DNA from 3 places in the Allobosea sp. FBZP-16 genome. Region 2 is predicted to be linked to each of the others. Evidence: riboswitches for the same ligand, from Rfam matches in the RefSeq annotation. Region 2 holds a riboswitch; each other region holds the start of a gene.
What was found. Region 2 has a riboswitch for cobalamin ahead of CXY91_RS13325 (TonB-dependent receptor plug domain-containing protein). Riboswitches for the same ligand answer to the same signal wherever they lie in the genome.
Positions count from the first base shown of each region.

Region 1: another riboswitch for cobalamin. It lies ahead of CXY91_RS25700 (CbtB domain-containing protein); the one in region 2 lies ahead of CXY91_RS13325 (TonB-dependent receptor plug domain-containing protein).
Region 3: another riboswitch for cobalamin. It lies ahead of CXY91_RS30870 (ABC transporter substrate-binding protein); the one in region 2 lies ahead of CXY91_RS13325 (TonB-dependent receptor plug domain-containing protein).

Region 1 covers NZ_LNCQ01000052.1:56-7,852, reverse strand. The annotation lists gene cobG (precorrin-3B synthase) at 1-233, opposite strand, end outside; gene cobN (cobaltochelatase subunit CobN) at 230-3,715, opposite strand; gene cobW (cobalamin biosynthesis protein CobW) at 3,720-4,769, opposite strand; gene CXY91_RS25710 (DUF1636 family protein) at 4,766-5,191, opposite strand; gene CXY91_RS25705 (CbtA family protein) at 5,240-5,995, opposite strand; gene CXY91_RS25700 (CbtB domain-containing protein) at 6,006-6,179, opposite strand; cobalamin riboswitch at 6,215-6,394, opposite strand; gene cobU (bifunctional adenosylcobinamide kinase/adenosylcobinamide-phosphate guanylyltransferase) at 6,442-6,963, shown strand; gene cobO (cob(I)yrinic acid a,c-diamide adenosyltransferase) at 6,979-7,590, shown strand; partial or broken gene CXY91_RS25685 (cobalamin biosynthesis protein) at 7,587-7,797, opposite strand, start outside.
Region 2 covers NZ_LNCQ01000023.1:723,829-731,625, reverse strand. The annotation lists gene CXY91_RS13340 (ABC transporter ATP-binding protein) at 1-331, opposite strand, end outside; gene CXY91_RS13335 (iron ABC transporter permease) at 331-1,356, opposite strand; gene CXY91_RS13330 (ABC transporter substrate-binding protein) at 1,353-2,174, opposite strand; gene CXY91_RS13325 (TonB-dependent receptor plug domain-containing protein) at 2,462-4,405, opposite strand; cobalamin riboswitch at 4,525-4,722, opposite strand; gene CXY91_RS13320 (GntR family transcriptional regulator) at 4,772-5,527, opposite strand; gene CXY91_RS13315 (AI-2E family transporter) at 5,665-7,797, shown strand, end outside.
Region 3 covers NZ_LNCQ01000023.1:12,877-20,673, forward strand. The annotation lists gene CXY91_RS09790 (enolase C-terminal domain-like protein) at 1-91, shown strand, start outside; gene lhpI (cis-3-hydroxy-L-proline dehydratase) at 199-1,905, shown strand; cobalamin riboswitch at 1,946-2,155, shown strand; gene CXY91_RS30870 (ABC transporter substrate-binding protein) at 2,390-3,400, shown strand; gene CXY91_RS09805 (FecCD family ABC transporter permease) at 3,397-4,440, shown strand; gene CXY91_RS09810 (ABC transporter ATP-binding protein) at 4,437-5,216, shown strand; gene CXY91_RS09815 (class I SAM-dependent methyltransferase) at 5,213-5,869, shown strand; gene hemP (hemin uptake protein HemP) at 6,161-6,289, shown strand; gene CXY91_RS09825 (siderophore-interacting protein) at 6,413-7,246, shown strand; gene CXY91_RS09830 (condensation domain-containing protein) at 7,300-7,797, shown strand, end outside.

The DNA of each region.
Region 1 (7,797 bases), on a different contig from region 2:
GCCGGATGCGCCTCCTCGCGGATGCCGCGCAGTTGCAGGTTGCCACGGCCGGAAATCTCGATCTGGCCGTTGCCATGCCGGCTCGCCAGCTCGGCGATGTATGCGAGCTGGTCCGGCGTCAGCGCATTGCGCGGCGGATGCAGGCGCACCAGCAACCCGTCGCCTGTCAGCATCGGCCGCAAGGTGCCGGGGCACCAGCCGCGCCGCATCGTCTCGCGGGCCGGGGCGCTCATTCAGCCGCCTCCCGGCCTGAGAGCATCGCCGCCGAGTTCGAGCGGCTTGTCCAGAGTCCGCGCTCCTGCGCCTCGGCGAGACGCGAGCGGATCGAGGCGGCGGCCGGCGCATTCGCCTGCTCCAGCGCCTGCCAGATGGCGGGATCGCCGCAATAGGCCTGGAAGACCGCGTCGAACAGGCCGTTGGAGACCGCGTCGGTAGCGGCCGCATAGACGAAGAGCGCATCGACCGCCTCGGCCAATTCGGCCGCGCCGCGCCAGCCATGGGCGAGATGGCTCGCGATCCAGCGGGGATGGCAGAGCCGGCCATGGACGATGCGCGAGACGTCCTCGGCCAGCGTGCGCGCCCTCGGCATGTCGGGGTCCGACGTGTCGAGGCTGTAGAGCGCCGCCTTGCCGCCTTCAGCTTGCATGGCCGCGACGAAACCGCCGATCACGTCGGCGGCGCTGGTCGCTTCCAGGATGTCGCGCCCGGCCGTGTCGCTGACATGGATGAAGGCCTGCGCCTCTGCGACCCGGCTCGCAAACCGGGCGTCGGGCGACGCTGCGCCGTCCGGCCCGCCATAGGCGTGGCTCGTCGCGGCAAGATAGGCCTCGCCGAGTTCCGCACGCGTTTGCCAGTCGCCGTCGAGCGCGCGGTCAGCCATGGCGGCACCATAGCGGCCGGGCGCGGCGCCGAAGATGCGCGCGCCTGCCTCGCCGCGGCGGTGGGCGGCGGCCGGTTCGTTCCACTCGTCCGGTTCGTCAAGGGATGCGACGGCGCGCGCTGCCGCATCGAGCAGGGCGATCTGCGCCGGAAAGGTGTCGCGGAAGGCGCCGGAGATGCGGATGGTGACGTCGGCGCGCGGCGCGGCAAGCTTGGCCTGCGGGGTGATCGAGAAGCCGGTGACCCGGGTCGAGCCATGGTCCCAGAGCGGTTCGGCACCCATCAGGTGCAGGGCATGGGCGATGTCCTCGCCGCCCGAGCGCAGCGTCGGCGAGGCCCAGAGATCGATCACGATCCGGCGCGGATAATCGCCCTCGTCCTGGAGATGGCGGGCGATCACGGCCTCGGCCGCCTTCGCCCCGAGCCTGGCAGCCGAGCGGGTCGGCAAGGCGCGCGGGTCGAGCGTAGAGAGGTTGCGCCCGCTCGGCAGCACGTCGGGCCGGCCGCGATGCGGTGCGCCGGCAGGTCCCGGCGGCACGAAGCCGGCATCGAGCGCCTTCAGCAGGTTGCGACGCTCATTCTCCGCCGATGCTGGATCGGCTTCGGAGGAACCGAAGACATGCAAGCCGTCGCGGAAGGCGGTCTCGGCGAGGTCGCAGAGATGGGCGTCGAGTGCCGCGAGCGCGCTCGCCATGTCCTGACCCTGTGTGACGCCGCTTGCGGCGGCGAGGCCGGTGCGCTCGGCGCGGTCGAGGATCTCGCGCGCGACCAATTCGGCCCGGCGCGGATCGAGCACTTGCGCCTGCGAGTATTCCTCCACGAGGTCGCGCAGCAGCGCGGCCTCGCCGGCCGCGTCATGACTCGCCAGTGGCGGCGGCAGATGGCCGAGCGTCAGCGCCGAGAGCCGGCGCTTGGCCGGCGCCGCCTCGCCGGGATCGTCGACGACATAGGGGTAGATTACCGGCAGCGAGCCGACCGCGAGCCGCGGCCAGCAGGTAGCCGAGAGCGCCACCGCCTTGCCCGGCAGCCATTCGGTCGTGCCATGCGTGCCGAGATGGACCAGCGCATCGGCGCGCAGCACCTCGCGGAGGCCGAGATAGAAGGCGAGATAGGCGTGGCCCGGCGGCGCATCGGGGTCGTGATAGCGCGCCTTGCGGTCGGGCGAGGCGTCGCGCGCCGGCTGCAACGCGATGGCGAGCTTGCCGAAGCGGACGAGCCGGAAGCGGAAGGCCTCGCCGTCGCAGGCTGGGTCGGTCTCGGGCTGGCCGTGGCTGGCGAGCAAAGTCTCGCGCGCGGCGGCCGGGATGGTCGCGAGCCAGGCGCGGTAGCTGGCGAGCGGGACGGAGAAGTCGGCTGGGCCCTCGGTGAGGGCCTGCATGAGATTCGAGCCGTGATGGCAATTCGCGAGGTCATCCCGGGTCTCCCTCCGATCGCCCGGGATGACCGCGTCTAGGGAGGGATCAACGTCGTATCCAGCTCCATCCAGCAACTCCCGGATCGCGAGCGCGCTCGCCGGCGTGTCGAGGCCGACGGCGAAGCCGGCGCGGCCGCCACGGGCGGGATAGTCAGACATCACCAGCGCAAGCTGTCGCTTGGGGCGCGGCTTGCGGCCGAGTGCCACCCAGCTGGCCGCGAGGTCGGCCAGCGCTGCGATGCCCTCGGCATCCGGTGTGAGCCGCCGCAGCATTAGGCCGGTCGCCGGATCGGCGATCTCCTCCTTGAAGGCAACGGGAATGGCGCCGAGCCGGCCGTCGAATTCCGGCAGGGCCGCCTGCATGGCGAGGTCGGCGGCGGAAAGCCCGCGCGGAGACGCCTCCCAGGCCGCGCGCGCGCTGCCGACCGGCACGGCCTGCAGGATCGGACAGTCGGCGGTGTCGAGCACGAAGCCGTCGCCATCGCGGGCCGAGAAGGCGGTGGTGGTGACGATCAGCGCTGGCTTGCGGGTGGCGATCAGCGTGGCGAGCTCGCCGGCGACGCTCGCGTCCTTGAGGCTGGTCAAGGCGAGCGGGAGCGGGCCGAGCCCGCGCTCGGCCAGGGTTGCCGCGATCGCCTCGACCATCGCCGTGTCGCCGGCGGCAACGCCGGAGCGGTAGACGAGGATCGGGACGAGCGGGGCGTCTGTCGGGATAGTCGCGAGCGCCTCCCGCCAGGGAAGAGGCGTGGCGTTGGGGCCGAGGGCGAAGAGCGTGGGGAGTAGGACGGGAGACAGATCGGCCGCGTCGCGCGACCCCTCATCCGTCTCGGCTGCGCCGAGCCACCTTCTCCCGCAAGGGGAGAAGGGCGAGGCGGCCGTGTCAGCTCCCTTCTCCCCCTGCGGGAGAAGGTCCCGGCAGGGGGATGAGGGGTCGCGCTGTCCTTCGAGATAGGCATCTACTCTTCCCAGCAGCCGCCGCATGTTCTCGGCGCCGCCGCCGGCATGAAAATAGCCGAGCAGGTCCGCTGCGAACTCCGGCTGCACCGTGCCATATCCGGCGAGCCGCTCGTCCTCCCGGTCATCGCCTGGCAGCACCGCCAGCGCGACGTCATGCTGCCGGCAGGCGCTCGCGATCTGCTCGACGCCGTAGCGGAGATAGTCGAGCCCGCCGAGGCAGCGCAGCAGCACGAAACGCGAGCCGGCGAGGGTCTTCTCGATCAGCAGGTCGATCGAGAGCGGATGCTTGAAGCGCCGCAGCGGCACCAGACGGAGGCCCAGCCGGCTACCGGGGGCGGCCGCCGCCAGCGCCGAGAGGTCGCTGTCGCTGAAGGAGAGGACGATGAGGTCTCCCGGCGGCAAGGCGAGGTCGACGGCGTCTTCGCCGTCGTCGAGCCTCACCTCGCTGGTCGGGAGGAGATGCATGGCATCAGCCGGCGAGCGCGGCCTCGACTGCGGCGCGATCGAAGCCCTTGAGGCCGATCACCACGAGCCGGCCGTCGCGCGCTTCACCGGCGCCCCAGGCCCGGTCGTAATGGTGGCCGACGCGCCGGCCGACGCCCTGCACGACGAGCCGCATCGGCTTGCCGGGAATGCCGGCAAAACCCTTAAGGCGCAGTACGCCCTCGGCCTCGGCCGCCTTGGCGACGCGGGCGACGAGCTCTTCCGGCGAACCGGCCTGCGGCAGCGGCAGTGCCACGCTGTCGAAATCGTCATGGTCATGATCCTCGCCCTCGCCGTGATGCGAGGGCCGGGCGGCGAGGTCGGACTCGGCCGCAGCGCCGAGACCGATGATCAGCGCCGGCTCGACCTTGCCATGGGCGGTTTCGACCACCTTGATCGCCTTGGGCAAATGCTGGGCGATCTCGGCCTTGACCCGTTCGCGCCCTGCGGCGTCGACGAGGTCGCTCTTGTTGAGCAGGATCAGGTCGGCGCAGAGGATCTGATCCTCGAATACCTCCTCCAGCGGGTTGTCATGGTCGACGGCCTGGTCCTGCGCCGCCTGCGCCTTCAGCGCCTCGGGATCGTCGGCGAACTGGCCCTCGGCCACCGCCGGCCCGTCGACCACGGCGATGACGCCGTCGACGGTGACGCGGGAACGGATCGCCGGCCAGTTGAAGGCCTTGACCAGCGGCTTGGGCAGGGCAAGGCCCGAGGTCTCGATCAGGATGTGCTGCGGCGGGTTTTCCCGGTTCAGCAGCTTTTCCAGCGCCGGGACGAAATCATCGGCGACCGTGCAGCAGATGCAGCCATTCGGCAATTCGACGATGTCGTCCTGCGTGCAGCCCTCGATGCCGCAGCCGGCGATGAAGGAGCCGTCGAAGCCGAGATCGCCAAACTCGTTGACGAGAACGGCGAGGCGCTTGCCGCCGGCATTCTCCAGGAGATGGCGGACCAGGGTGGTCTTACCGGCGCCGAGGAAGCCGGTGATGATCGTGCACGGCACCTTGCCGAGCGTCGTGGTCTGAGGAGCGTTCATTCGTTTGATCCTTGTGTGCGCGGCAGCGGAGGCACGCGCGCGACCACGCCCTTGCGGAACGAGGCGGGTCTTTCCTTCCAGGGAACGATGCCGTTGGCGCTGGCGGCAAATTTCTCCGCCCCGCTGACGATCTCGTCGAGATGAAGACCGGCGTCGAGATCGCCGATCAGATAGGTCCATTTGCCCTCCGCCGCGAGCGCGATCGTGCAGGGCCGCTTGCAGACCGAGAGGCATTCGACCGGCACGACGGCGATGCCACTGCCCGCCAGGCGCTCGTCCAGTACGGCTGCGAGCGCGATGCCCGGCTGGTCATAACCCTCCGGCAGGTCCTCGCGTTGGCGCCGGCAGGTGGTGCAGACATGGATGGTGCAGCCCGGCTGCTGCCGAACTTGCGTCGCGAGGGCGAGATCGCCTTCGAGCATGACAACGCCTCCTTGGGCTGGCGCGGCCGTCGCCGGCCGCACGAGGCGTCAGGCCGCTACGGGAGCGGCGCTGCGGCGCGTGGCCCAGGGCCAGAGCACGCCGACGGCAAAGCCGGTGACGAGCCACAGCGCGGCCTGGATGGCGAGCGAGAGCGCGGCGAAATGTGCGGCGATCTCGGCCGGCACCTTGCTTTCCGGCGCGGCCGGATGCGGGGCACCGATCAGATGCGGCAGCAGCAAGGCGAGGACGGCGAGTGCTCGGGCCCAGGAAGCCTCGACGCGCAGGAAGACGAAGAGCGCGCCGGCGGTGACCATCGCCGTCAGCAGCCACCAGAGCTGGCGCTGCTGCAGTTCGGCTGCGGCGGAGCCCGGCAGTTCCGGCGCCAGCCCCATTGCCGGGGCGAGCCCGAAAGCGAAGAAGCCGCACACCGCCCAGGCCAATGCGCGGCGCTGGTCGATCTGCTCGTTCGCCGCGATCATCCCGGCGAGAAGCAGCGCCGCGAAGCCGATCGCGGTGCCGATCGTCACCAGGCTGGTGAAGGCCGTGCGCTGCAAGCCGTCCTGCGGCTTCCAGTCATGCTCGCCGGCATGGTCTGGGCCTGCCTTTGGGTCGTTGTGAGCGAGCTGGATGCGGGCTTCGCCTGAGAAGGCGGCCTGCATCGGTGCGCCCTGCGCGCGCAACGCCGCCTCGTAGGTCTCGGCCTTGAGGATCAGCGGGGTGGTGGTGACGTGCTGGAGCGCCGAGATCAGCAGCCCAGCCAGAAGCCCGGCCAGGATGCTGACCGTGAGAACACGCGTGACCATGTGGTTCCCCTCAATGACAGGGGAAGGCGAGGCCGTGACGGGTGTCGTGCGCCGCGTTGTGGACAGTGGACGAGGCGGCGAAGCCGACGGTGTAGATCAGCACGAAGCCGAGGATCAGCGCAGCGGCGACGGCTTTCGCTCGCTCCGAAACGCTGGCCTGGCTGGTGACGGTAGCCGTATTCATCTGGTTCTCCTTGGCCACCCCACCGGCAGCCGGCTGGACGACATCGAATGACGGCAGGTCTCCTGGCTCACGGCTTGGTGTCCTGCTCCGCCTTCCCGGGAAACCCAGTGGCCGATGGCGCAGGACGCGCCGCTTACAGTTGCGGGGGCAGCCGCGGCCTTTCACCGCGTTCCCTTTTCACCTCGTCGTCGAGGCACCGTCACGGATGATCATTAGCCACAGGCGCGGTGCTGTGCAATGCACGACGTCTCTCCGAAAGCGAATGCCAGACATGACCCTTCCCCTGCTCACCCTCGTCCTCGGCGGCGCCCGTTCCGGCAAGAGCCGTCATGCCGAGGCGCTGATCGAGGCGCTGCCGGCACCCTGGACCTACATCGCGACCGCGCAGGCCTATGACGACGAGATGCGCGCCCGCATCGCCGAGCACCGCGCCAGGCGCTCGCGCGACTGGCAGACGGTCGATGCGCCTGTCGCGCTGCCCGAGGCGATTCGCAATGCGCGGGCCGGGCAGCCCATCCTGGTCGATTGCCTGACGCTCTGGCTGACCAATCTGCTGCTCGCCGAACGCGACATCGCGATCGCCACCGGCGAGCTCGTCGCGGCCTGCCGCGAGGCGAGCGCACCGGTGGTGCTGGTCTCGAACGAGGTCGGCCTCGGCATCGTGCCGGACAATGCGCTCGCCCGCCGCTTCCGCGACGAGGCCGGCCGGCTGCATCAGCGGCTTGCGGCTCAGGCCGCGCGCGTGGTCTTCATGGTCGCCGGATTGCCGATGCAGGTGAAGTAGAAGCGCGACGTGACGATGACCAACGAAGCTGAGGACGCTGCCCGCCACAAGGCGAAGATGGCAAAGCGCAAGGCGGTGCAGGACGCCGAGGTCGCCGGCAAGACGCTGGAAAAGGGCCTGCTGATCGTCAACACCGGCCCGGGCAAGGGCAAGTCGACCGCCGCCTTCGGCCTGATCCTGCGGGCGCTCGGCCATGGCTGGCGCATCGGTGTCGTCCAGTTCATCAAGGGCGCCTGGTCGACCGGCGAACGCAAGGCGCTGGACGCCTTCGGCGATCAGGTCTCCTGGCATTCGATGGGCGAGGGCTTCACCTGGGAGACGCAGGACAAGGCCCGCGACATCGCCGCCGCGGCGCGCGCCTTCGACAAGGCGAAGGAATTGATGGCCGACGACGGGATCCGGCTGTTGGTGCTCGACGAACTCAACATCGCGCTGCGCTACGACTACCTGCCGCTCGCCGAGGTCGTGGCGGCCTTGCAGGCCCGCCGGCCCGACCTCCACATCGTCGTCACCGGGCGAAACGCCAAGGCGGAGCTGATCGAAGCGGCTGACCTCGTCACCGAGATGACGCTGGTGAAGCATCACTTCGCCGCCGGGGTGAAGGCGCAGGAGGGGATCGAGTTCTAGAGGGCGAGCGCGGCCACGCTTGCAACTGCCGCCAACCCCCAGAGCAGCAGGCAGGAGCGTCGGTAGAGGGCGAGCGCCCGCCTTATGTCCGCCGCCGTCGCTTCCGCCCTGCCATCGCCCATCCAGCCATCCTCGACCCTGACCGCCCCGTAGACGCGCGGGCCGGCGAGACGAAGCCCGAGCGCACCTGCCATCGCCGCCTCCGGC
Region 2 (7,797 bases):
GGTCGGCGAAGGGGCGACGATGCGGCAGGCGGCCGAGCGCGACGACGGCTTCCGCCCGCATCTGCCATTGCACGCTGCCGCCCTGGGCAAGGAAGGCGAGGCGCTGTGCAAGTGCGCGGCGTCCCAGCGTCCTGGCGGGCTTGCCGTCATAAAGGACCGTGCCTGCTGCTGGCGGCAGCAGGTCGGCTAGGATGCGCAGCAAGGTGGTCTTGCCGGCGCCATTGGCGCCGATCAGGCCGACGAGTTCGCCCGGCCGTAGCGCAAGATCGATCCCGGTGAGGATCGGCTTGCCGTCGAAGGCGATCGCGATGCCGTTCGCTTCAATACGCATCACGCCTCCCGCCGCAGGCGCTGGATCAGGCTGAACAGGAAGGGCGCGCCGATCAGCGCGGTGACGACGCCGAGCTTGAGTTCGGGCCGGATCGGCATGAGCCGCAGCGCCGTGTCGGCGGCGAGCAGCAGGATCGCGCCGCCAAACCCGCTGACCAGCAGGAGCCGGCCGGGCTTGTGGCCGACTAGCGGGCGTAAGAGGTGCGGCACGACGAGCCCGACGAAGCCGATCGCGCCGGTGACGGCGACGGCGCTGCCGACGGCGAGGGCCGCGCCGCCGATCAATCGCATCCGCAGCCAGGTCAGGTCGAAGCCGAGGCTGCGCGCGGTGTCCTCGCCGAGGGTGAGGCCGTCCAGCGCCGGCGCGGACGAGAGCAGCAGGGCCCAGCCGACCAGCATCAGCGGCAGCACCAGCCAGACATGGACCAGGCTGCGATCGGCGAGCGAGCCCATCAGCCAGAACACGATCTCCAGCGCGGCATAGGGATTGGGCGCGAGGTTGAGGGCGAGCGAGGTCATCGCCCCGGCGAAGCTGTTGATGGCGACGCCGGCGAGGATCAGCGTCATCGTGCCGGCGCCGCGGCCATTGAGGGCAAAGAGCAAGAGGACCGCGAGCAGCGCCCCGGCGATGCCGCCGAGCGGCAAAGCGAGCGCGAAGGCTCCCGCAAAGCCGGAATAGAACACGGTGACGGCGCCGAAGGCGGCGGCGCTGGAGATGCCGACGATGCCGGGCTCGGCCAGCGGGTTGCGCAGCAGCCCCTGCATCGCAGCGCCGGCGAGGCCGAGGCTGAAGCCGACCAGCGCGCCGAGGATGGCGCGCGGCAGGCGGAGTTCGACGAGCACGAGCGCGGGCAGGCTCTGCCGGCCGGCGAGCCAGTCGCCAAGCGCGGCGACAAGGTCGAGCCGGGCATAGCCGACGGCGAGAGACAGCGCCGCCATGACGAGCGTCGCGGCAGCGAGCAGGGCGACGAGCCGCCAATAGGACATCCGTTCGGATGTGGACGATGGCATGGCAGCGCTGCTCATGGGCTTTTCCCGGCTGTCGTCGGCGCGCTTGCGTCGAGCAGCAGTTCGATCGCGTCGATCACGGCCGGGCCGGCGCAGGTCCAGAGCTTCGAGGGCAGGGCGACGAGCTTTAGCCGGTCGCCGAGGCGAGTAAAAACAGGGTGATGCAGGATCTCGTGCGCCAGCGAGGGCGGGCCGTCCGGCGTAGTGTTGAGGATCAGGATATCGGCCTTGCCGAGCGCGACCGTCTCGAGCGCGATCTGGCCGTAATTGTCGATGCCGAGCTCGGCGGCGAGGTTGGTCAGCCCCGCTGCCGTCAGGATCTCGTCGACGAGCGAGCCGCGCCCGGTGGTGAAGCCGTTTGGGCGCAGCACGATCGCACGCGGATGCGCCGGGCGAGGGCGATCCGCCAGCGCGGCGAGACGCTTGTCGATCTCCGCGATCAGGGCTTCGCCGTTCTGTTGCTCGCCGAGCAGGTTCGCCATGTCGCGGATCTGCGCGCGCATCTCGGCAAGGTTCCCCGGCACGCCGAATTCGCGGACCGTCACGCCGACGCGCTTCAGCAGCGCGACGGTCGAACGAGTCGTATAGGCGCCGGCGATCACGAGGTCGGGCTTGTGCGCCAGCACCTCCTCGACCAGCCCGTGATTGGCCGGGATCGTCAGGGCGCGCGCAGCCATGTTGGCGTTGCGCGGGTTCTGCGACAGCCAGGTCACCGACGCGACGTGCTTCGGGGAGGCGAGGCGCAGCACCAGCTCGTCGGTGCACATGTTGAGCGAGACGATGCGCTGCGGCTTCGCGGGTATGTCGTCGGCGTGGGTGGCGGCGTTCGCGGCCACCAGGCAGAGAACAGCCGCACTCAGACGGAGAACGGTCTGCTGAAGAGTCGTCAGTATGCGATGGCGGCAAGCGTATCCGCGGGGAACCCCTCTCCCGGATGGGATAGGGGTGAGGGACCGCCGCTGATTATTGGCGCGCGACGGCGCCGCTGCGACTTCAAGGGGCGAGGGCAGGCCCTCATCCCTGCCCTTCTCCCACACGGGAGAAGGGTTCCCCGCGTTCTTCATCGGACGACCCGCGTCATCTTTCGCCGCAAGGGCGAGCATGACGGCGGAGCTCGACAGCCTCACAGGCTCACCCTGATCCCGCCGAAGGCGCTGAGGCCCGGCACCAGGAAGCCGACCGGGTTCTCGTAGCGCTTGTCGAACAGGTTATCGACGCGGCCGAACACGGTGAGCTTCTCGTCGACCTTGTAGTCGGCGGCGAGGTTGACGATGGCGGCGCCCGGTGCGCGCATCCTGGAGATCGAGAAGTCGCGGTTCCCATCCATGCGCTCGCCGACATAGATCAGCGTCGCCGACAAGGTCAGCTTCTCGATCGGCACCCAGCTCGCGGTGATGCTGGCCTTGTGGCGTGGCCGGCGCAGCAGCTCCTGATACGCGGTCTCATCCTTGGCCAGGGTGAAGGTGTAGTCGGCGCGGACCTTGAACTGCGGCGTCAGTTCCAGCGCCGCGAAGGCCTCGACACCCTTGGTCGTGGCGCGGCCGATATTCGTATAGGAGGTGCGCGCGGCGTTGGTCAGGATCAGGTTGTCGATGTCGTTGTGGAAGTAGGTCGCACCGACATTCACCTGCCCGTTCACCAGCGGCTGCTCGAAGCCGACATCCCAGCCGCGGCTTTCCTCCGGCTTGAGGTTCGGGTTGCCATAGAAGTTGAAGGCCGGGCGGGGATCGCTGAAGCGTTCGCTCAGCGTCGGCGCCTTGAAGCCGGTGCCGTAGCTCGCCTTCAGCTTGGTGTCGGTGCCTGGCACGATGAAGACCGGTGCGATGCGATAGGTGGTGTGGCCGCCGAACTTGTCGTCGTCATCGTAGCGGATATTGGCGGTGGTGAAGAAGCGGTCGGTCCAGTTCGACTGCAATTCGACGAAGGCGCCCCGGTTTCCGTTCGAGACGGTCTTGTTGGGCGTGTCGAAGCGTTCGTTCTCGTATTGCAGCCCCATCACCAGTGTCTGGCTCCGGGTGAGCTTCAGGTCGCCACGCCAGTCGTATTTGATGCGCTCACCGAGGTTCTCGGTCGGCACGTCGAGGATGCCGAAGGCGTTAGGCCGGCGATTGGAGCGATCCTGGTTGCTGTAGGAGACGCCGAAGCGGTTGACGAACTGCCCGCCCAGCGGGTCCCAGACGATCTCGCCGCGGGTGAAGGCCTGGCGATAGTTCTGGCTGGACCGGAAGCTGCTGGGCAGGCTCGGGAAGCCGGAATCGCCGGTGAACAGCAATTGCCCGTCGATATAGCGGCCGACCCAGTTGACGCTCAGCGTGTCGGTCAGCCTGGCGCCGAGGCGGGCGGAATAGCTCCAGTTGTCATAGGAATTGGGGTTGCGCCGCCGGCCGGCGGGAACCAGTTCCGGTGGTGTCACCGGTGTCGAATCCGCCCTGAAATGGCTGATGCCGAAGGCGTAGTCGAAGCGGTCGTCGCCGCCGCTGACCCCGAGGCTCTTGTTGAAGGCGCCATAGGAGCCGGCTTCGACCGAGCCGGTCACCTTGGGCGGCCCCTCGCCGCGCTTGCTGGTGATCGAGATCACGCCGCCCAGCGCATTGGCGCCATAGAGACCGCTCTGCGGGCCGCGCAGCACCTCGATGCGCTCGATGTCAGTGGTCAGCATCTGGCCGAAGTCGAAGGAGCGGTTCGGCGTCGAGGGATCGTTCACCTCGATACCGTCGATCAGCACCTTGACGTGGTTGGAGTTGGTGCCGCGCATGAAGACCGACGTAAGCCCGCCCGGCCCGCCGGTCTGGACGATATTGAGGCCGGGAACGGCGGCGAGCGCCTGCGGCAAGGTGCGGCGCTGCTCGCGCTCGATCTCCTTCGCGGTGACGACGGTGACGGCGCTCGCGATCTCCCTTGCCGGGGTCGGAACGCCGGTCGGGCTAATCACGATCTCGTCGAGCGCGATCGGCTTCTCACCCGACTGCGCCAGCGCAGCGGGCGATATCAGCACGGTCGAAGCGGCGAGCAGGGGGAAGGCAAGTGAGAAACGCCCGCTCCTGGCGGGCTTTGGCAAACGGAACACGGGAACCTCGGCGGTAACGTCAGTGGCACGTCACCGCGAACGAGATGTCCCCACCCGCGCCCGAAACCGGGCGCGCATGGTTCTACCACCCATCAGCGCACCCCGGCCGATGTGTTCGCGTGTGACCACGGCTGACGGCAGGTCTCCTGGCTCGCGGGTCGCTGCCCTTCGCCGCCTTCCCAGGGCCGAGGTCCCAGTGGCGTATGGCGAAAGGCTCGCCGCTTACAGTTGCGGGGGCAGCCGCAGCATGAGATGGCCAGGCCATCCGCACTGCGTTCCCTTTTGATCCCGTAAGGGAACCGTCGCGTTCACGAGTAGGGTGGAAAGGCGGCAGCGTCAATTCGCCCGCCAGCCGTTGTGAGCGGATTATTCGGCTGCCTTGAGCGAGCGCTTCGGACGCGGTTTGACGGCGGGTTGAGGGGCCTGCGCATAGGGCGCCAGGATCGCCATGATGTCCCGTTCGCGCGGCTTGGCCTCGGCTACCAGCGCGCGCTCCGCCACCGAATCGAGATGACTGTGCATCAGTCTCGTGACTTTTTCGACGTCGCCGGTCGTAAGGGCGTCGATCAGCAGGCGGTGCTCGTTAACGCCGCATTCCGAGGAATGCGGCCGGCTGTACAGCGACAGGATCAGGCAGCAGCGATAGGACAGCTCGCTGACATAGCGGATGAGGATCGGGCTCTCCGTCATCTCTGCGAGCAGGATATGGAACTCGGTCGCGAGCCGGATCGAGATCGCGTCGGGCCCGCCACGCGCCTCATCCTCGGAGTCGACATGGGCCCGCAGCGTCGCAAGCTGCGCCTTGCTCAGCCGGCCGGCGAGCTGGCGCACGACGAGCCGCTCCAGCTCGATGCGGATGTCGAAGGTGTCGCGCGCCTCCTGCCAGCTCGGCGTCGCCACAACGGCGGAGCGATTGCGGCGCAGTTCGACCAGCCCTTCGGCGGCGAGCTGGGCGAGCGCATGGCGCGCCAGCGTACGGCTGACACCGAAGCGTTCGCCGAGCGCATCCTCGGGCAAGGCCGCGCCGGGCTCGAGCGCGCGCTCGATGATCGCGCGGCGCAGCGCCCGGCAGATCATCCCGGCCTTGTCCGATGCGCCGTTTCCGGCCTCTTCCCGCGCCATCGCCGATACCAGTGGTTGAACGTCCTTCGTCTTAGCGTCTGCGCCTTGCAGTTCGCAATGCAGATTGGGATGCCGGGGAACCGGGCAGCCCCTCTAACGTTCATAAGGCGACCCAATGCGGGCCGGGGGGCTTCGCCATGACAACGACACCGGCTCCGAGCCGAAGGGGGGTCCAGCCAGAGGCGGGCGCCATCGCTGCGGCCGACCTGGCCGGGGCGGACATCGTAAAGGTGGCGGCGGCGCTCGTCTCGGCTGCGGTGATCATCGCAGCACTCTACTACGGGCAGGACATCCTGATCCCGCTCGCCTTCGCCTTCCTGATCGGCTTCGCGCTCAATCCCCCGGTGCTGTGGCTGCGCCGGCGCGGGCTGCCCAAGGTGATCGCGATCGTGGCGGTGATGACCGTCGTGCTCGTTCTCCTCGCCGGCCTCTTCCTCGTGCTGGGAACGCAGGTCCGTTCGCTGGGCGAGCAACTGCCGAGCTATCAATCGACCATCCATAACAAGCTCAACGATCTCAAGGCGCAGTTCAGGGCGCCGGGGATGCTCGATGGCGCGCTCAACGCGATCGCGTCCCTGCAAAAGGAAGTGGAATCGGTGCAGGGCGCCGGTGCTCAGCGGGTCGAGATCGTGCCAGCGCCGGGCACCCAGATGCAGGTCGCGCTGGTCTGGCTCGGCCGTGTGCTCGAACCGCTGGCGACGGCCGGTATCGTCCTCGTCTTCGTGGTGCTGGCACTGCTTGACCGGACCGACCTGCGTGACCGGCTGCTGCGCATCCTTGGCGGCAACCTGCACCGCTCGACCGATGCGATCGAGGATGCCGGCAGGCGGATCAGCCGCTATCTTCTGATGCAGCTCGTGGTGAACACGACCTTCGCCATCCCGCTGGCGCTCGGCCTGTGGCTGATCGGCGTGCCCGGTGCGCTGCTCTGGGGCGTCGTCGCAGCCGTGCTGCGCTTCGTGCCTTATCTTGGTGCGCTGATTTCCGCGGTCTTTCCGCTGGCGCTGGCGTTCGCGGTCGATCCCGGCTGGCACATGGTGCTGTGGACGCTGGCGCTGATCGCGGGGCTCGAGCTCATCAGCAACAATATCGTCGAGCCGATGCTCTACGGCACCAGCACTGGCCTCTCGGCGATATCGCTGATCGCCGCCGCGACATTCTGGACCGCGCTCTGGGGTCCGGTCGGCCTGATCCTGTCGACGCCGCTGACGGTCTGCCTATTGGTCCTCGGCAAGACCCTGCCGCAGTTGCAATTCCTCGACACCCTGCTCGGCTCGGTGCCGGTGCTTAGTCCGACCGAACGCATCTACCAGCGCCTGCTCGCGGGCGATGTCGACGAAGCCATCGAGATCGCCGAAAGCGAGATAGAGACGCTGGCGGTGGTGCCTTTCTATGACGCCGTCGGCGTCGCGGTCCTGCGCCTCGCCAGCGACGATTACGGTCGGCAGGCTACTGCGGCGCACCGGCTGCGCATCGCGGAGGGGATGGAGGCGCTGCTGGAGGAGTTGCGCGAGGCTCATCCCGCCGCGGCTGCCGAGGGCTTGGCCCCCAAGGTGGTCTGCATCGGCGGCAAATGGGAGATCGACGGGATCGCCGCGCAGATGCTGGCCCATGCACTCGATCTCGAAGGCATCCCGGCGCAGGTGCGCAGGATCGCCCATGTCACGACGGGCGCAGTCGCCAGGCTCGATCTCGACGGGGTGCCGATCGTCTGCCTCAACTATTTCAGCGGCGAGCCCGACAATGCCGCCCGGCAGTTCTGCCGGCGCCTGCGGCAGCGCTGGCCGGAGTTGAAGATCGTCGTGGTTCTCTGGACCGTGCCGCCCGAGAGGCTGGCAGGGCAGGCGAGCAAGGGGATCGGTGCAGACGAGATTGCGGCCTCGATCCAGGAGACGATCGGCCGGGTCCAGCGCCTATTGCCAGAGACAGCGAGCGAACCGGCTGTGGCAGCGATGCCGGCCGACGATGCCGAGCGCGTGGCGGCGCTCCAGGGCACGGCGTTTCTCGACGAGGCGCTGCGCGACGATCTCGATGCGATCGCCAAGCGCGCGGCCGATGCCTTCGACGTCGACGTGGCGATGATCTCGGCGATCGATGCCGAGCAGGAGATCGTCATCGGCGGCAGCAGGGAGCTCTCCGGTTTCGGCCGGGACAAGACCGGACGGCCGACCCTGCCACGCCGGGCGGCGATCTGCGACCATGTCGTGGCCAGCGGCGAGACGTTGGTCGTCGCCGATACCGAGCGCGATGCCCGCTTCACCGACAATCCC
Region 3 (7,797 bases), 710 kb from region 2:
CCCGGTCCCGACCGGCCCCGGGCTCGGCGTCACCTATGACTGGGACTATATTCGCACGCATCAGACGGCGCGGGAGGTGTTCAAGCTGTAGACCGCGCATCGGCGCGGTCTTTCGCACCAGGGATTCGATGATATCACTGCAGTGGAGCAGGGCTTCGCGCTCCGCTCATTCCGCATCCAGCTTCGTCGACCCGCGCCATGAACGTCACCCCCGGACAGGACCATGGCACCATCGTCGCCTCGGGCGCGGCAGCCGGGCCGGTCGTCGTCCTCGCCGAGCCCTTGAGCTTCTGGGGCGGCGTCGATCCCGCCACGGGTACGGTGATCGACGTGCATCATCCCGCCCATGGCGCCTCGCTCGCCGGCGCGGTCGTGTTGATGCCGACCAGTCGGGGCTCCTGTTCGGGCTCCGGCGTGTTGCTGGAGCTGGCGCTCTCCGGCAGGAACCCCGCCGCGCTGATCTTCGCTGGCCCCGAGGACACGCTGACGCTCGGCGCGATCGTCGCCTCCGAGATGTTCGGGCGCCGCATCCCGGTCGCGCGCCTGTCCGCGGAGGCCTTCGCCACCCTTTCCTGCGCGCGGCACGCGACGATCACGTCGGATGGCATATCGGCCGATGGCGGGCAGGTGCATATCCCTCTTGCCGCGGCGGCGGATGCAGGACTGCAGTTGTCCTCTTCCGATCGCGGCATGCTCGACGGCAAGGACGGGATCGCGGCGCAGCAGGCCATGCGCATCCTCGTCGCCATGGCGAGCCAGCAAGGAGCGACCGAACTCCTCGATGTGACGCGGGCTCATGTCGATGGCTGCATCTATGCCGGCCCGGCCAATCTGGTCTTCGCCGCGAAGATGGAGGAGCTGGGCGCACGCGTCCGCATCCCGACGACGATGAACGCGATCTCCGTCGACCATGCGAACTGGCGCCGCCAGGGCGTTGCGCCCGAATTCGGCGAACCGGCGGCGCGCCTCGCCGAGACCTATGTCCGCATGGGCTGCCAGGCGAGCTTCACCTGCGCGCCCTATACGCTGCGGGAGCCGCCACGCTTCGGCGAGCCGATCGGCTGGTCGGAATCGAACGCGGTGATCTTCGCCAATTCCGTGCTTGGCGCCCGGACCGCCAAGCATCCGGACTTCCTGGACTTCTGCATCGCCGTCACCGGCCGCGCGCCGCTCGCTGGCGCCTTTCTCGACGAGGGGCGCCGGGCGCGCCGTACCGTACGGGTCGAGTTGCCGGAGGGGGCGGACAGCGCGGCCTGGCCCTTGATCGGCTACCTTGCTGGCCTGGCTTCGCCTGACCGGATCCCGTTGATCAAGGGCCTGGCGAAGACGCAACCGACGCGGGACGATCTCAAGGCACTCTGCGCCGCCTTCGGCACGACCTCGGCGGCGGCGATGCTCCATATCGAAGGCATCACGCCGGAAGCGGACAGCCTCGGCGGGGTCCCCGAGGACGAAGTCGTCATCACCCGCGAGGACCTCGCCGCGGGCTGGCGCAAGCTGAGCGAGGGGCCGGCGGATGTCGATCTTGTCGCCATCGGCAGCCCGCATGCCTCGCTGGATGAATGCCGGGCCGTTGCGGAGCGCCTCGATGGCCGTCCTGTCGGGACTGCAATCGCCGTCATTATCACGGCCGGGCGGGAGGTCGTCGCCGCGGCTGAAGTCGATGGCACACTGGCCAGGCTTGCGCGGAGCGGCGTCGCGATCATCCCCGATCTCTGCTGGTGCTCGATCACCCGCCCGGTCTTCCCAGAGCAGGCTAAGGTGGTCCTGACCAATTCCGGCAAATACGCTCATTACGGGCCGGGGCTCTCCGGCTGCGCCGTCAGGCTGGGGACGCTCGACGACTGCATCGAGGCGGCCTTGACGGGGGCCGCTCCCGCGCGGCTCCCCGCCTGGCTCTCCTAGCTGCTTCGGCGAACAGGCTTGACGGTGCGGCGCGGCCTTATAGGGTGGCCGCGATCGAGGTTCTCCGGATCGCATCCGGAGCTAAGAGGGAATTCGGTGAGGCGTATTCCGCCAAAGCCGAGGCTGCCCCCGCAACTGTAAGCGGCGAGCTCTCCGTCCATCGTCCACTGGCGCCGACAGCGCTGGGAAGGCCGGGCGGGATCGGCATCGACCCGCGAGCCAGGAGACCTGCCCCGGTCGTCGAAGACGTCTTTCGGACGGGGTGTTCCGGAGCTGTGTGTCGATGGTGGCGCTGCCCTCCATCCATCCACGCCCCTGCGCAGTTCCCCGCCTGCCATCTCGGGGAGCGATGAGACCCATGGTCATGAACACCGTCTGCACCGTTGCGCAGAGCTTGACGGCTGCGCGCCGACCCTTCTATCAGAAATGCAACACTGTTACATTCAAGGCTTCCGCTGTGCCGGCCATTCGCCATGTCACCCGTTTGTTGCAAGGTGCCGCCGCGGCGCTCCTCGGCACTCTGTTCGCAGGGTCGGCCTTCGCTGCGCCGACGCAATATCCGTTGACCCTCGAGAATTGTCGGGAGAGTGTGACCTTCGCCGCGCCGCCCAAGCGCGTCGTGGCGATCGGCCAGACGCAGACCGAGATCCTCTATGCGCTTGGCCTAGGTGACCGCGTCGTCGGCACCGCCGTCTGGTTCTCGCCGGTCGCCAAGCCCTATGAGGCGGTGAATGCCAAGGTGAAGCGCCTCGCCGACAACGATCCGAGCTTCGAGGCGGTGCTGGCCCAGGAGCCCGACCTCGTCACCGCTATGTTCGAATGGCATGTCGGACCCAACGGCATCGTCGGCAAGCGCGCCCAGTTCGCTGGGGTCAAGGTGCCGACTTACGTCTCGCCGGCCGATTGCGTCGGCAAGGACAATTCCGGCGCCGGCGATGGCGTACGCACGCAGATGTTCACGATGGAGCTGGTCTATCGCAACATCCGCGAGTTCGGGCAGATCTTCGATGTCTCCGACCGGGCTGAAGCCCTTGTCGCTGAACTGAAGGCACGCGAGGACAAGGCGGTCGCGGCCGTCGCCAGCCTCAAGGCCAGGGACGTGCCGGTCGTGGTCTGGTTCTCCAGCCGGGACATCAAGGGCGACGGCTTCATGGCCGGCAAGAACGGCGTGCCGGCCTATATCCTTTCGAAGCTCGGCGCCCGCAACATCATCACCACCAATGAGGAATGGCCGCTGGTCGGCTGGGAGAGCATCGCCGGCGCCAACCCCGCGGTGATCGTCGCGGTGAAGATGGATCGCCGCCGCTTCCCGGCCGACGACATCGAGAAGAAGCTCGATTTTCTCAAGACCGATCCGGTCGCCAGCAAGCTCGATGCGGTGAGGAACCAGCGCATCGTGATCCTGGATGTCGGCGCGACCCGGGCCGGGCTCGATACGGTCGACGGCATCGAGGCGCTCGCCAAGGCGATCTCCGGCTTCGGCCTCTCCCCTTGAGCCACGCTGCCCATGGCCCGAACTGGCCCGCGCGGATCGTCATCGCGGTTGCCTCGCTCGCTGCGCTGACCATCTCGCTGGCGCTGGCGGTGACGATCGGCGAGATGCGCATCCCGTTCGACACGGCGCTGCGGGCGCTCGGCAACGGGCTGTTCAGCCTCGACTTTCCCGTCAGCGCGATCCAGCAGGGCGTGATCTTCGACTACCGCCTGAGCCGGGCGCTGATGGCAGGCCTCTGTGGCGGGGCGCTGGCACTCTCCGGAGCGATCCTGCAGGCGCTGCTGCGCAATCCGCTGGCCGAGCCTTACGTGCTCGGCATTTCCGCCGGCGCCTCGACCGGCGCCGTCGCGGTGCTGATCCTCGGCGTCGGCATCGGCGGCACGGCGCTGAGCGTCTCGGCCGGCGCCTTCATCGGCTCCTGCGCTGCACTCACCGTGGTCGCGCTGCTGGCGACAGGGGCGGGCGGGGCGAGCGATCGCGTCATTCTTGCCGGTGTCGCGACCTCGCAGCTCTTCAATGCCGCGACCGCGACGATCGTCACGACCATGGCCAGCGCCGAGCAGGCGCGCGGTGTGATGTTCTGGCTTCTGGGCAATTTCGGCGGCGTGCGCTGGCCCGATCTCTGGATCGCCGCGCCGGTCGCCTTTATCGGCTTCGCCATCTGCATGCTGCACGCCAAGGTGCTCGATGCCTTCGCCTTCGGTGTCGATGCCGCCGCCTCGCTCGGCGTCGCCGTGACGAGGGTGAAGGTCGTGCTCCTCGCCACGACGGCAGTGATGACCGCGGTGATGGTCTCGATCGTCGGCACGGTCGGCTTCGTCGGTTTGATCATTCCCCATGCCGCCCGCTTCCTCGTCGGCTCCGGCCATGCCCGCCTGCTGCCGGCCTGCCTCGTCGTGGGCGCGATCTTCATGATCCTTGCGGACATCCTCTCGCGCGTGCTGATCCCGCAGCAGATCCTGCCGATCGGGGTGGTGACAGCGCTGTTCGGCGCGCCGGTCTTCGCGCTGATCCTCTACCGTGCGAGGCGGCCGGCATGACGCTCGCGGCCCGTGAGGTACGCTGGGGCGCCGCCGGCAAGATGATCGTCGACGGCGTGACGCTGCAGGCGGCGCCCGGCCGCGTGCTCGGGCTGATCGGCCCGAACGGCTCGGGCAAGTCGAGCCTGCTCAGGCTGCTCTGCCGGCTGCGCAATGTCGCGAGCGGCGTCGTCACGCTCGACGAGCGCGATATCGCCGCCGTGCCCCGGCGCGAGCTCGCCCGCCGCCTCGCCTTTGTCGAGCAGCAGGCGACGACCGAGATCCAGCTCTCCGTCTGCGACGTTGTCCGGCTCGGCCGCACGCCGCATCGCGCCGCACTGGCCTCCTGGAACGACGCCGACGAGGCGGCGGTGAACGAGGCGCTGGCGCGGGTCGGGCTGACCGAGCGGCACGACCAGTTCTGGCACACCCTGTCGGGCGGCGAGCGCCAGCGGGTCCATATCGCCCGCGCGCTGGCGCAGGAACCGAGCGAGCTCATCCTCGACGAGCCGACCAACCATCTCGACATCCAGCACCAGCTTTCGATCCTGAGCCTGGTCCGCCGCCTCGGCATCACCTGCATCATGGCGCTGCACGACCTCAACCTCGCGGCGATGTTCTGCGACGAGATCGCATTGCTGCATGAGGGGCGGCTGCAGGCGGCGGGGGCGCCGGACAAGGTTCTGACCGCCGAGGCGATCCAGCGCATCTTCGGCGTCGCCGTTTCGATCCGCGAGGGAGCGTCGGGGCGCCGGCACATCGAATATCTGATCGAACCGGAACGGAGGCAGTCATGAAAGCGGCCGAGGCGCAGGCAGAGGTTTCCGACTACTGGACCCGGCGCGCGCCGGCCTTCGACGGCGTCGCCTCGCATGTCGCGCAGGCTACGCTATGGCGTGACGTGCTCGCGGCCGCCTTCGAAGCGCACGGCGTAAAGGATGTCGTCGATCTCGGCACCGGGACCGGCGCCTGTGCGCTGATCGCCGCATCGCTCGGACACCGCGTGCGGGCCTGCGACGGCTCGGAGGGCATGCTTGCCGTGGCCCGGCAGGCTGCGGCGGCAGCCGGGCTCGAGGTCGCTTTCGAACCTGCCCTGATCGAGGAGGCCTCGTTCGAGCCGGGCTCGGCCGACATCGTGACGCTGCGCAATGTGCTCTGGACGCTGCCAGATCCGATGGCGGCCCTGCGCAAGGCTCACCTCCTCCTGCGCCGGGGCGGGGTGGTCTTCGTCTCGGACGGGCTCTGGTCGATCGCGCCGCAATATCGCTCGACCTATCCCGAAACGCTCGCCGCGAGCCTGCCGCGCCATGACGGGCTGACCGAGGATGAAGCGCGCACGATGCTGAGCGAAGCCGGTTTCGGCGCGGCCCGAAGCTGGCAGCATCTGTTCCCGGCCTCGCCCTATCCCGGCGACGTGCCGATGTTCGTGCTGACGGCGAGGAAGGGCTGACGCTCGCCGTCGGCAGCCTCGAGCACCAGGCTATCGTCCGGCCTTGGCGGCCATAGGCATGCGGTCCCGCGCCATCTCCCACCTTCGGCCTACTCGCCTCATCCCGAGTTTTGAATGATTATACATGTAAACTATTGTAATTGCTTGTATTTTTGATCTCGGCTAGGCTGGTCGCGTATTCGCCGCAGCTTATCGTTCCGAGCCATTTTCATGAACAGCCAGCCACTCTTTTCAGCCCTGACCGGTCCCGGATGCCTCGATCGGGTCCGTAGCCTGCCTCATCCGGCGGCGATGCAACCGGCGAGGACGATGGCCAGCGCGGCGGTCTTCAAGGGCGAGACGGAGATCGGCATCGAGCATCGCGGCGAGCTCTATCGTCTCAGGATCACGCGGCAGGGAAAGCTGATCCTGACCAAATGACGGCTGTCCTCGGGGCACCGCCGCAGATCGCATTGTCGCAGATCACCTGGCCGCCCCGCGCGGCCGCAAAGGCTCGATGCGGCCCTGTCGCGAACGGGCCGCCAACCGCAAGGAATCCAGACCATGACCCATGCCGCTGAAACAGGCGTGCCGGATGGGCGCTTGCCGAAGCGCCAGCGTCACAAGGTGGCTCTGCGCCGCCTCGACGTCCTGCGCGTGACCGATCTCAGCCTGTCGATGCGCCGGGTGACGCTCGGCGGCCCTGAGCTCGAAGGCTTTGTCAGCCTCGGTTTCGACGACCATGTGAAGATGTTCTTCGCAGCGCCCGGCGAAACGCAACCGGTCCTGCCAATCGTCGGTCCGGACGGGCTCGCCTTCCCCGAGAGCGGCCCGCGGCCGCTGGCGCGCGACTTCACGCCGCGGCGCCATGATCCGCAGGCGGGAGAGATCGATATCGACTTCGCCCTGCTGCATGACGGGCCGGCCAGCAATTGGGCGGCGCAGGTCAAGCCCGGTGATGCCGCCTGGATCGCCGGCCCGCGCGGTTCCTTCGTCGTCCCCTTCGGTTTCGACTGGCACCTGCTGGTCGCCGACGAGACCGGGCTGCCTGCTCTGGCGCGGCGCCTGGAGGAGCTGCCGCCGGGCAGCCGAGCGCTCGCTTTGGTCGAGGTCGGTAGAGCGGAGGACGAACTGCCCCTGCATCGGTCCGACGGCATCGAGGTGATCTGGGTTCATCGTGCCGCCGGGGCGCAACCGGGTGCGGCGCTGCTCGCTGCCTTGCCAGCCCTGGCTTTCCCCGATGGCGACTACTTCGCCTGGCTCGCCTGTGAATCCAGCGCCGCCAAGCAGTTGCGCAGCGTCCTCGTCGACGAGCGGGGCGCCAATCGCAAATGGGTCCGCGCCCATGGCTACTGGCGCCGCGGCGCCATCGCCGTCCACGACGATTTCGACGAGTGAGGCGGCCGTCCCGCCATCCATCGACATCTGCCGAAGCCCAGAGGAGACCAGCAATGGCTGCCGACTTCGACCATGTGCTGACGCGCGAGGAGCAGCGGCGGCTCGACGCTGCCTTCCAGACGCTCTCGGGGAGAGCGACGCGAAGCGAGGCTGCAGCACCGGTCCCGACCGAATACGAGGAACATGTCTGGCTGGCGCAGCAGCAGGTGCCCGACGCCGTGCTCAAGCATGTCGTGGCGTGCCGGCTGACTGGCGAGCCCGATCTGGCGCGCCTCGTCGGTGCGATCCGCGATGTCGTGCGCGCCTGGCCTGGCCTGAACGCCCGTTTCCGCTTCGGCGAGGATGGCGAACTGCACAAGCGTTTCGCCGGAGAAGAAGGCCGCACCGTCAGCCTGATCCGGGCCGATACGTTGGAGCAGGCGACCGCAGCGATCCTCGATCGGCAGGCGGCAAGCTGGGACAGCGATCGCCAGCCGCCTTTCGAGGCGCTTGTGATCAGCTGCCCGCAGGAGACCGTTCTTGCGCTGGTCCTGCACCGCGTCCTCGATGCG